3 regions of the Pseudoalteromonas sp. SG44-1 genome follow, and region 1 is predicted to be linked to each of the others. Evidence: predicted binding sites of a transcription regulator. Region 1 holds the regulator's gene; each other region holds the start of a gene.
The links. Region 1 encodes LexA, which represses DNA repair genes until DNA is damaged. Its sites were predicted from a motif close to TACTGTATNNNNATACAGTA; they were not measured.
Positions count from the first base shown of each region.

Region 2: the regulator LexA is predicted to act here: its motif matches at 2,694-2,713, upstream of H5187_RS06930 (YebG family protein).
Region 3: the regulator LexA is predicted to act here: its motif matches at 1,747-1,766, upstream of H5187_RS14115 (SulA-like leucine-rich domain-containing protein).

Region 1 is NZ_JACJEW010000026.1:22,832-27,122, forward strand. Features, by position in the region: gene H5187_RS13135 (hypothetical protein) at 1-232, opposite strand, end outside; gene H5187_RS13140 (hypothetical protein) at 400-780, shown strand; gene H5187_RS13145 (PaaI family thioesterase) at 777-1,220, opposite strand; gene H5187_RS13150 (hypothetical protein) at 1,342-2,136, shown strand; gene lexA (transcriptional repressor LexA) at 2,211-2,828, shown strand; gene coxB (cytochrome c oxidase subunit II) at 3,250-4,291, shown strand, end outside.
Region 2 is NZ_JACJEW010000010.1:88,678-92,968, forward strand. Features, by position in the region: gene H5187_RS06920 (EAL and HDOD domain-containing protein) at 1-368, opposite strand, end outside; gene putP (sodium/proline symporter PutP) at 747-2,258, shown strand; gene H5187_RS06930 (YebG family protein) at 2,329-2,643, opposite strand; gene H5187_RS06935 (ComEA family DNA-binding protein) at 2,905-3,201, shown strand; gene H5187_RS06940 (DUF6170 family protein) at 3,218-3,520, opposite strand; gene dsbB (disulfide bond formation protein DsbB) at 3,520-4,032, opposite strand; gene nhaB (sodium/proton antiporter NhaB) at 4,197-4,291, opposite strand, start outside.
Region 3 is NZ_JACJEW010000029.1:15,413-19,703, forward strand. Features, by position in the region: gene H5187_RS14110 (YchJ family protein) at 782-1,261, opposite strand; gene H5187_RS14115 (SulA-like leucine-rich domain-containing protein) at 1,302-1,736, opposite strand; gene H5187_RS14120 (sel1 repeat family protein) at 1,960-2,415, opposite strand; gene H5187_RS14125 (NCS2 family permease) at 2,543-3,835, shown strand; gene H5187_RS14130 (hypothetical protein) at 3,858-4,291, opposite strand, start outside.

The DNA.
Region 1 (4,291 bases):
TTTGTCTTGGTTGAGTAATTTTTGCAACGATATTATCAACTGAGGCTAGATAATCAGCTTGTTTGAATGGGTTATTTAATTGCCGCGCAGCTAAATGTTTACCGTGAACTTTTTCAAGCGGTATAGCACTCATAATTAAACCACCGAGTAACCATGCAAAAATTTGTAGCGCTAATAAGTAACCTAACCATTTGTGAAACTTACGCGCATGTTTAAAAATGCGTTTATCCATAGTGACTACCTGTTTGTTATTAGTGCGGTATTCTATAAATTATATTGAGTTTGCCAATGTGGCAAATTGTCGCATCAACAAAATAAAACTAGCTACTCTAGATTTGGTATATACGCAAAATTAGGTTAAAGTTTGCGTTGTTATTAACGCAGGGTAAAAATGAAACAATGTCGGAAATTCAATTTTTAAATGTAGATCTAGAGCTTGAATCAAAGCAAGATATTAGTTTGTTAGTTGCAGACTTAAAAAAAAGTGCTGTGGTTTTGCATTACGATAAAGATGAGTACCGTCAACTAGCACGTATTGAGTCTAATGAAGACGTTATCTCACCAGATAAAGCGATTAACCACTTATGTGAGTTAATTGAATCTTGCTCACGCAATGCATTAAAGCAGTGGTTATCATGCTCAAAGCGCACCTTTGATATTGGCTTTGAATCAGGCACTTCGCCAAAATGCTTTAATCAAGCGCTCAGTGCCGATACTTTATTGCGTATTTCTGCTATTGGCGCAGGTATTGAAATTACAATTTATCCACTTTCAAGTTAGCCTTTTCGCTCTACAATTGCTGCGGTCATTCTTGATACGCAGCACAGTTCTCCACGACTATTGGTGATTTTTATTTCCCATACGGATGTACGCTTGCCTAAGTGTAGTGGTGTTGCTATCGCGGTTAATATACCATTACGTGATGCTTTTAGATGATTGGCATTGATCTCCTGGCCAACACAATAAAACTTTGTAAAATCAACAGCAAAGTTTGCAGCATAACTCGCCACCGTTTCTGCAAGTACAACATTTGCGCCGCCATGCACCATACCCATAGGGTTATGATGAGCTGGGATCGCGGGCATCGTTGCTACTAAATAATCATCGCCTATTTCACTTATTTCAATGCCCATGGTTTTCATCAATGTGCCTTGACCACTTATGCCGTCATCAAGTTGCTTACATTGTGCTAGGGTGATCGGTTGATACCAAATACTCATCTGTCTACCTCACTAAGTTATTTACTAAATCAGTCTACACTTTTAAACATTTTCCTACAGTTAAGATCATAAAAATAGATAAAATGTACCTATATTATCTAACTGTTAATGGATCTTAAGGATGAAAGTAAAGGTATTTGGATGTGGTGCAATATTATTAATGAGCCTTGTTGCTCAGCCGCAGGCTGTTGCTAGTACCCAACATCAACTCGATATTGGTTTTACCGATTTAGCTGGTTTAGATGAATCTTTTTTAGGCGCACGGTATCGATATTTTGCGCAAGATCTTGAATCGTTGACTGGTCCATACGAGCTAAAAGCGTATTTAAATCAAGTCAATAATTATGCTATTGGTGGGTTTGCTAATGATGATTTTAGCTATTTAAATGCCGATGCTGCCATCTATGGTCCCGCAGGATTAGTTATTAGTGCCAGCGCGCAGCGCCTCTGTGAGGATAATAGCTATTGGCAAAATACTGATTATTTAGTGAGTGCCGCTGTTGGTAAGCAAATGAATGAGCAGTTACAACTAGGGTTCAATATATATTACAGTCGCTTAGAGCGCCATGATATGTGGTTTGGCAAAGATAATGAAAGAGTCGCGGTTGAATGGACTTATGCTCCTTATGTTCGTTGGACAAATATAGTTAGCAATCAAGGTTGGGATTTAGAGCTAAAGCAATTGGCAGGGCGTTATCGTTATGTGCAGGGGCAGGCGGTTTATTATGTAAATCAAGCATGGTCAGTGGGAGTCGTTGCTAATATTCGTAATCAGAAAAATCTAAAAGACAACTATGAACTGCAAACGCAATATTGGTTTAATCAACATGTAGCATTAAAGTTTGGTCTTGGATCTGCGCTTGATTCTGGAAGTGGTTTAAATAGTATGAGCTTGTTATTAACGGCGCGATTTTAAGCCAATTTATATTTGCGATTTTCAGATAACTGTATATACTCACAGTTAAATGTACTGTATGGAAAACCAGTTGTATGCGCCCATTAACGAATCGCCAAGCTCAAATTCTCGAACTTATTAAAGTTTTTATTAAAGATACCGGTATGCCGCCAACCCGTGCTGAGATTGCGCAAACGTTAGGTTTTAAAAGTGCTAATGCAGCGGAAGAACATTTAAAGGCATTAGCGAAAAAGGGCGTTATTAAAATGAAGCCCGGTGCCAGTCGAGGTATTCAGTTAGTTGAAGAGGATGAGCCGGAACAACTTGGTTTACCTCTAATAGGCAGAGTTGCCGCTGGTGAGCCTATTTTGGCAGAGCAGCATGTTGAAAGTCATTGCAAAATAGATCCACTCTTGTTTAAACCGGCTGCTGATTTTTTACTGCGTGTGCAAGGCATGAGTATGAAAGACATTGGTATTATGGATGGCGATTTATTGGCTGTACACAGCACTCAAGTTGCTGAAAATGGCCAGGTGGTGGTTGCCCGTGTTGATGACGATGTAACAGTAAAACGCCTTGAAAAAGCAGGTAAAAAAGTTTTTTTACATGCTGAAAATGATGAATTTTCACCGATTGAAGTGGATCTTGAACATGAATCTTTCAATATTGAAGGGTTGGCTGTTGGGGTGATCCGCAACGCTGATTGGATGTAAATTTTTTGATCTATATTTTGCACCAAATTGGTGAAGTTTGGTGCATTTAATTTTTTACCGCTTTAATGGCTAGATTTTATACTTAGCTATAGCGTCCTAAGCCCTATCAAATCTACTTACCAGCTACTTTTAGCCCTCTAATATTATCCCTAATTACAAAATAACGCGCTGATTTTTAGCTGTTATTTATGCACCAAAAAAGAATTTAATTGCTCTTAAAACTTGCTAATTGTTCGTTTTTTAACTAATTGGTTAATACACTGTGTTAACAGCTACTTTAAAAGTCTAACAATTTTGCTCAATAGCATAATTTAGGGTTGCGTTAATATTCAGTAACAATAAAAAATAACGAATTGGCGCGAATAAAGCTGTGCCGCCTTTTCGCTTTGCGTTTTGCAATAGCATTTAAAGGAGCCGTCACATGGGTAAATTGAGCTCTACCTTGTGGCTTATATTGTTTGTTCTACCGCAGCAAGTATTGGCTAATAGCCAGTTTAATATGCGTAAGGGCGTAACAGATATAAGTAATGATGTTTATCAGCTGCACATGACAATATTTATTATATGTTGTGTGATTGGGGTCATCGTGTTCGCCGTGATGTTTTGGGCACTGATCCACCACCGTAAATCTAAAGGGGCAAAACCAGCCCAATTTCATGAAAGTACTAAAGTTGAAATCCTTTGGACGGCAATCCCATTTGTGATTTTAATTGCCATGGCTGTTCCCGCCACTAAAACCTTAATTTCGATGGAAGACGCCAGTAAGGCTGATCTCACCATTAAAATTACTGGTTCTCAATGGAAGTGGCATTATGAGTATATGGGAGAAGATGTTTCTTTTTACTCTATTTTAGCTACCCCGCAAGAACAAATTACCAACCAAGCAGATAAATCAAGCACCTATTTACTAGAGGTTGATAAACCTTTGGTGTTGCCAATTAATCAAAAAGTACGATTTTTAATGACCTCAGACGACGTTATTCATTCTTGGTGGGTGCCTGATTTTGCAGTGAAAAAAGATGCTAACCCTGGGTTTATCAATGAAACTTGGACCAGAATTAATGAAGAGGGCATTTATCGAGGGCAATGTGCAGAACTATGCGGAAAGGATCATGGCTTTATGCCTGTGGTGGTTGAAGCTAAATCTGAGCAAGCATTTGCAAACTGGCTGAGCGAAGCTAAGCAGGCAAAAGCAAACGCTGCAATTGCTGATGCTGCCTTATTAGATCAAACATTACCAAAAGAAGAATTAATGACACTCGGCGAGCAAGTCTATATGGCCAGTTGCGCTGCGTGTCACCAACCAACAGGTATGGGCTTACCGGGGGTTTTCCCTGCGCTCAAAGGCAGTCCGGTAGTATTAGGAGATATTAAAGATCATATTGATGTAGTGCTTCATGGTCGCCCAGGTACCGCTATGCAAGCATTTGACAAGCAGTTATCAATCAAGCAGCTAGCAGCTG
Region 2 (4,291 bases), on a different contig from region 1:
ACAGGCTGGTGAATATAATCATCCAGCGCGAGCGTATAACCTTTTTGTTTTAAGTCTTTGACGATCGCGAGCAAGCGTTTCCCAGGTTGAATTGTTTCGAGTATTTCTACAACAATCTGATCTTTACCAAGCAGAGTTGGGTAGCCTTTTTGTAATGTTTCAAGCGTAAAGTTGATATACGCTGGTTTATTATCGGTGAGATCTTCTAAACCAAAATTGAATTGACTACCTTCAATTAGCCGAGTGGTTGCCTCGTCACCATCAATATCAGGGAATACATTATCAACGCCATCACGAAAGAGTAGCTCATACCCTACAAGTTGTTTGTTTCGATCTAAAATTGGTTGGCGTGCAGCATAAAAATACATAAACAGCGGGTCCACATCAGTTAAGCGATTACTTGGGCAATATAAGATAAAACAGCATAAATAGCATTAATTATATTTAGAATATCAATGCTATAGTATTAATTAATTGATACATCATCGATCTAATCCTAAGGTAATTAAGTATTAATTACCATGTTCTGTAGTTAAATAATTAACCATCAGATAAAAACAACTCCACCTTATATCATTACTTGGCTACCTCAGTAAGTGGAGTTATTCACCCTTTGCGTGATATAGTCAAGTTCTAGGTTGGTTTTTACACCAATAATGACTTTATATAGTATTGATTTATGAGTCATTATTAGGATTGAAAGCCAGGTTTTAACTTCAGAGTTGGAGGCGAGTTTGGAAACTGGAATGATTATTTCTTTAGCTGCGTATTTTATCGTAATGCTAGGTATTGGCTTGTACGCTTATAAGCAGTCTACCGCCGATGTGTCGGGTTATATGTTGGGTGGCAGAAGTTTATCACCAGCTGTAGCTGCACTATCTGCAGGTGCATCGGACATGAGTGGTTGGCTACTTATGGGTTTACCCGGTGCTATGTATCTATTTGGCTTAAGTAAAGTTTGGATTGCGATAGGTTTAGTACTTGGTGCTTGGGCAAACTACTTTTTAGTCGCGCCAAGGCTACGTGTCTATACTGAAAAAGCGAATGACTCGATTACCATCCCAGATTACTTTGCTAATCGTTTTGCTGATAATAAAAATATATTACGAGTCATCTCGGCAATCGTGATCATCGTTTTCTTTACACTTTATACTTCTTCAGGCGTTGTCGCTGGCGGTAAATTATTCGAAAACTCATTTCAGATGAGTTACGAAACAGGGCTTTATGTGACAACCGGAGTCGTCGTACTCTATACATTGTTTGGTGGTTTCTTAGCTGTTAGTTTGACTGACTTTGTGCAAGGTTGCATTATGTTTGTCTCGCTACTTGCTGTACCTATTGTTACTTATACGATGCTAGACCAGCCAGTGTTAGACACACTTGCTAATGCCAGCTATGACTTGCTGTTAAGCGCTCCGAAAGAGAGCGAAGTCCACTCGCTTAATATGTTAGATTGGTTTGCTGGTGGTTCAACTATCGCTATTATTTCTGCAATGGCATGGGGCTTAGGTTATTTTGGTCAACCGCATATCATAGTACGTTTTATGTCAGTACGGTCAGTGAAAGATATGCCAACTATGCGTCGTATTGGTATGTCGTGGATGACTTTATCAGCGATTGGTGCAGTGTTAACTGGACTATTTGGTGCCGCTTACATGATCGAAAATCAAATGCTGATTGACGATAAAGAAACGATATTCTTAGTATTATCTGAATTGGTTTTCCATCCACTTATTGCCGGCTTTTTACTTGCTGCTATTTTAGCTGCGATTATGAGTACTATTTCATCTCAGTTATTGGTTTGTTCAAGCTCTTTGACTGAAGACTTCTATAAAATTTATTTAAACCGTGATGCATCACAAACCGAGCTGGTTTTAGTTGGGCGAATTAGTGTACTACTCGTTGCATTATTTGCTATTTATTTGGCTTATGATCGCGATAGTTCTATTTTAGATTTAGTAAGTAATGCATGGGCTGGTTTTGGGGCTGCGTTTGGCCCGTTAGTATTACTTAGCTTGTATTGGAAGCGAATGAATCTACAAGGTGCGATCAGTGGCATGGTTGTGGGTGCAGGGACAGTGTTGATCTGGATATACGCGCCAATCACTATAAATGGTGAGAGCCTCAGCAGTATCATTTATGAAATTATACCGGGCTTTATACTTGCAACAATTGCAATCATTACAGTGAGCTTATCAACAGCGCCACCAAATAAAGAGATCACCGAATTATTTGATGAAGTTGAACGAGGGCTATAACGGGTAGTAATTTTTATAACTAAAAAAGGGCAATTAATTGCCCTTTTTTAGTAAGTTAACTTGTAATTTTTTAGCTTGCTTCTTTATCTGCGCTGGCTTTAATCGACGCTACATTTTCTTTTTTTACTTTCGCCGTAGGTGTTTTCTGTATTGCCTCTTTGCCGCCTTTAAGTACATTCATAAAGTCGTCTTTACTTTTAGCAATCTCAAGTGCGAGCGATTCGATTTGTTGTTCGCTTAGTGGCACATCAACTTTCTCAAGCATAACCTCAAGCGACTCTGCTATATCAAGCATTTTGTCATACGCGTCAGCTTCTTTTTTAGTAGTAAACGTCATACGCTCGACTCCGTTTCTCTCTACAACATATTTAACAACAACAGCCATGATTTCTCCTGCCAATTTGCTTGGTGAATAACAAGTTCACCTTGATTGATTACTGTTTTTATGTACAGTAATTGTTTATTGGTCTTTTTGCAAGTGAACATTTTTATTTTTTACTACTAGGATTTGACAAAGAGGTACAACTTTACTTTATTTAAATAGTCGCACTTTTTTAGTATGACTTTATTTGGAGGTAGTCCAAAAGTGAAGGCATTAAAATCAACTATTAATTGAGTCCACGTATGGATATCATGGAGGAGAAACATGAAGTTTTTAACTTTAATAGTGGTAGTGCTTGGCTTAGCTATTTCATTGCCTAGTAGCGCAGCTGTAACTAAAACAGAGACTGCTGAAAGTATGAAGAAAGTTCAGTTAGTCAATGTGAATCAAGCAACAGTCGAACAGCTTACTCAGCTGCCGGGTATTGGTAAATCAAAAGCGCAAGCGATAATTGATTTCCGTACCAAGCAAGGCAAGTTTAAGTCTGTTGCAGATTTAGCGCAGGTGAAAGGTATTGGCGAAAAATTAGTCGCTAAATTGGATGGCAAAGTTACATTCTAAAAATCAGCAGGGCGAATTATTCGCCCTGCTCAAATTGCTTAATAGCGTGCCTTAAATAGCGTTTAGAGAATTGAATTTCGACTGGAGTGGTTAACAACGGGTAGCTTAACCCGGCCAGAAGTAAAGCTGGAAGTAACAACCAACCTTCAACATACGCTAATGATAGAAATACTGGGATCAATAAAACCAGCTTTATAATACGCAAACTGATTTTTTGCATTGGAGTTAACATACTCACTGCAATCGCAATTATTTGCTGACGTTGACGTATTTTAAACGATTTTAATTGCGTTACTTGACTTGAAAATAATGCCATCATCACAGCGACTTTTTAATTATTAAACGACTTGCTACAACGGCCATTAGTATCAGAGTAAATGCGGCAAAAATGATCTCCATCCACGCCGGCATACTTAGCCCTGCAAATTGCCAATCGATGTTGCCACAGTCACCTGTTGCAGCAAAAAAATGTGGCATCCATTCGTGCAATGGTAATGGGAAATTAGGTTCGAATTCACAGCTAAACGCAAAAGGATCGGTGGTAGTTTGCATATCGATATGTTCGCGTGCAATTAAATAACCCCAAATACTGGCAACTGCCCATGCAGAAAATGCTGTTAGACGGCATATTACATTCGTGGGTTTAATTGCACCGAGTAACCCTGCGGCTAATAACCCCAGCATGGCAGTACGTTGGTAAATACACATAATGCATGGCTCTAAGCCCATTTGATATTGAAAAAACAATGCGATTACTTCAAAAATAAAAGCACTAAAAGCGAGCAGTAACCAAGCACTGCGCTGTTGGGCTAAATTTGCTAACCAAGTCATAAAATATCCAATCTATAATTTGTAGATGAATTATGACTTAGTCATTAAACTAGGCGCAAGGATAAATATGATTTGTAACAATAAAAAAGCTGCCGAAGCAGCTTTGTTTTTTACTCTTTAACCTAAATATGGGTTAAGGGATTTACTGTCCAGAGTTTGGATATTTAATGCCCTGAACTTCCTATACTTTGTAAGCTTGCGCTGTGGTGTTCAATCCAACCCCATTGATAGAGTAAATCAGTTACCTCACTAAGCCCTA
Region 3 (4,291 bases), on a different contig from region 1:
CTGCAGTGCTACCGGTGGCATTATTGCGCTAAAAATGACTTTCTGCAATGCTAATTACTGATTGATTAGTTTTAATTTCATCATTTAGTTTTGTTTTTATGCGTTTTAAATAAATATATTTAATTAAAATTAATGGGTTAGGTTTTGTTTTAATTATTTAAAAAAATATAAAAATAATAACGATTTATTTTCTAGTTTTTATTATAGTGTTTTTTGATACTTGAAATTTAGTTAACATTTGTTCCTTTATTGTTTTTTGATATGACTAGATATTTGCATGTTACGGGGCTGGTTCTAACGCAATATTGATATGCTTTATGGATGAGTTAGTTGTTTATAGGTGTTGTTGTGAAGTACTAGAGTATGTTGACCTTTCAGAATTAAAATTTGTTTAATCTAGGAGTGATTTAATCGTGACAAGAGGTTTTTAACCTAGTGGGCTCGCTACTGCTACCGCGTTATTCTACTGGCGGAAGTAATCTGAGCTTCGGATAATAAATCTATCTCCAGCGGCTATTTTTCAATGTTAACTGCGTTGAATTTATTTGTAATAGGCATGCTATTGACGCGTAAATTCGCCTTATTTTCCCTGAAAATTTTGGCTGGAGAGTAAAAGTAATATTAGTGCTTTAAATCAATGCGTTAGAAAACACATGAACCAAAATTTAGGTTAAGCAACAAAGAGTTAATCGCACTTAGACAGACCACATTGGCTTGCGAGTTTTTTGAATTTATGATTATTTATAAATACTTACGGTAAAAACTATACTCTAAGAAAGTGTTACACGCTGTGGCATTTTTTATATTTTTTACCACTACCACACGGGCATTCATCATTGCGGCTAATTTTTATATCTGCAACAGGGAAGATCTCACCATCGAGATAACGCCACTGGCCATCTTCTTTTATGAAGCTTGATTTTTCATGCAGTTGGCAAAACAAGTTTTGATAAAAATAGCTAACACAAAATTCAACACAACCAGTGTACTCTTGCTGATCTGCACTGATCACGGCTAATTTTATAAAGCGGCAACTATTAGCAAAATCGGCAATTTCTCTGAGTGGGTTTGCTGCTTGTTTTTCTTGTGCATAAGTTTGGTAAATATACTTAGCATTTTTTAAGGCATAAGCAACAAAGCGAGAGCGCATTAGTTGCTCTGGGCTTGTTGCTTGTATATTGCCTAAATGCAATTTTTCACAGCAATCGCTATAGCTTTGTTCGCTGCCACATAAGCAAAGACTGTCAGTGAGTGAGGTCATAATTAAAATACGCTTTATTAAAAAACGGCATTTTAACAGCTTATTGTGCTAATGCTATCTCTGTAGCTTGTTGGGTTTTAGTAAAACAGTATAGTTTTGCACTGGCTTGATCTAACTTTAATGACAGGTTAGCTATTTGATTGTCTCTCACAATGTCTGTCCAGGTGATCACCGCTGCAAAGTTACCGTTATGTAGTGCAGAATTTAGTACATACTCTAAATTAACCAGATGCTTTTGCCTGATCACTAATAGTTTACTGGTATCAATAGAACATGAATCGAGTAAAGCTTTACTTGGTACGTGATCCGGTGCAATCAGTAACGTCCATGCGTTTTTATTATTGTAATGGTGTAACACCTTTAGAAGTTCAAAAGTTGCAGAGATCTCATCTTCTATCTGAATCAAATTTACTGATGCGCTTAAATTATCTTGTTGATAGCTTTTAACTGTTCTGACGGTAATTGGCTGTAACATAAGTTTCACTCACTGGTTGTTTATACAGTACTCATATACAGTAGTTTATACAGTGTTTGTGTGCAAGTGTTTTTTGCTATCTTTTTGAACGATTTTTATATTTATTTGATACCATCAGCTTTGGAAATGTGCATAAAATAAAATAATTTTTATAAAACAATATATTACTTAGTTACATTGAGGTGGCAATTGATTTTAATGAAAAGGGTAGATTAGTCCCTTTTCAAGGTGAGTTGGGGATCAGGTGAGCAAACTGCTGTTGGTGTATTTGCTCATACAGTGTTGCTGCATAACACTGGGCATCTTTAAAGCGGCGGGTGGTTAGATGTTTACGTAAATCAGTTAAGGCAGTTGCTGCAGGCTCATAGCCTTGGCTACTGGCTAAACTTAGCCATACCGCGCCATGAAAAACACTAGTAGGTACGCCTTGGCCTTTGATAAAAAATAATCCGAGATAAAATTGGGCTCGCTGATTACCTGACATTGCAGCTAAGCGCATCCATTTAGCTGCGAGAGGAGGTTGATCATTTTTTAAATAATACAGGGCTTTATTAACAGTGTTATCAGGAGTATCAGCTTTAACCGCACTGTGTGGGGCTTTGCTCGGTTGGGTGATAAACGATAATACGTTTTCTAACTGTTGTTCTAAATCTAAGCCAATTGGCGAGGTATCTGTCATAGTGCCACACATATTATTGTTGTCATTTACCTGCTCAGTTTAGTCTAATATCAGGTTAATTGTCCTGTTATTCTTGAAATATATGATAAAATCACGCAATTATTGTCATCTAAAATGAAACTCACTTATGCTCGACGCGTTATTTAAAATTAGCGACCACAACTCGACTGTGCGCCGCGAATGTATTGCTGGTCTCACTACCTTTATTACTATGGTTTATATTGTGTTTGTCAACCCTGCTATGTTGGCTGAAGCTGGTATGGATCAAGGTGCTGCGTTTGTGGCAACTTGTATTGCTGCCGCTATTGGCTGCTTTATCATGGGCTTTTGGGCAAATTATCCGTTAGCTTTGGCTCCTGGTATGGGGCTTAATGCCTTCTTTACTTATGGTGTTGTATTAGGTATGGGCTATACCTGGCAAGCAGCATTAGGGGCTGTGTTTATGTCGGGCTGTATTTTCTTGTTCCTGAGTTTGTTCAAAGTCAGGGAGTGGATAATTAATGCTATTCCATTGGTGTTAAAGCAAGCCATTGCAACAGGAATTGGAGCGTTCTTAGCGTTAATTGCGCTTAAAAATGCCGGGATCATTGTGGCCAGCCCTGCAACATTAGTGCAGCTGGGTGATATAACGGCTGCCGGTCCATTGTTGGCTATTTTTAGCTTTTTTGTTATTGCAGCGCTACTTTATCGTGATTTTAAAAGCGGTGTTTTGATCAGTATTTTATTAGTAACTGTGATCGCGCTAAGTCTGGGTTTGGTAGAGTATCAAGGCGTGATATCTATGCCACCTTCAATTGCGCCTACTTTTATGCAACTTGATTTTTCAGCGGCATTTGAGTTGTCAATGCTTAGCGTCATTTTTGCATTGTTGTTCGTTGATTTATTTGATACATCAGGCACTTTAGTTGCGGTAACTCAAAAAGCAGGCTTAGCGGACGAAAAAGGTAATATGCCACGTTTAGGACGAGCATTAAGTGCTGATAGTGCCGCAACCATTGCCGGTTCAGTATTGGGCACTTCGACCACAACCTCATATATAGAGTCAGTTGCAGGGGTGTCTGTGGGTGGCAGAACAGGACTTACAGCTGTGGTTGTAGGAATGTGCTTTTTATTGATGATGTTTTTTGCACCTTTGGCGAAAATGGTGCCAGCTTATGCAACTGCGGGAGCTATTTTATACGTGTCGGTGCTAATGCTACAAAACCTCAAGTTTGTAAATTGGGATGATATGACAGATGCCATTCCAGTGAGTGTGGTATTACTGATGACGCCGCTAACATTCTCCATTGCTCATGGCATTGCACTGGGCTTTATTTCTTATACAGCTGTTAAAGTATTGTGTGGTAAACGAGAACAAGTAAGCATCAGTGTGTGGATATTGACAGCGATGTTTGTGATAAAATTTGCGTTTTTATCCTAAGTTAATACAAAGAAAAAGTGGTTTACCACTTTTTCTTTGGTGCAAAAAGCACGTCTAAATCATCTTGTTCTTGCTCTGCTTTTTTCTTCAGTGCAGTTGCATTGGAGGCTTTAAGGTCGGTGCTTATTGCTTCTAAATAACCTTCGAGTTCTTGGCGTTTTGTAGTTATATAATCGTCGCTATAAGCTACTGCTGATACAGTTGCGTACGCTTTTTCAAAGTATTGGCGTGCAGAACCGACCATATTCGCAGAGCGCGCTGAGATACCTCGTTTAATCTGGCTTTCAATATTAATTCGTAATTGGAGCTTTTCTAAGCGCTTGTCTTCAGCAATAAAAATTTGGCTGTCTACTTTTCCTTTACCATGCTCTGAGCGAAGCACTGCACGTACTTTCTTGATACCTTGAATAAGTGCTATTAATTGCTTGTCGTTATCGGGTAACACTAAGTTTTCTG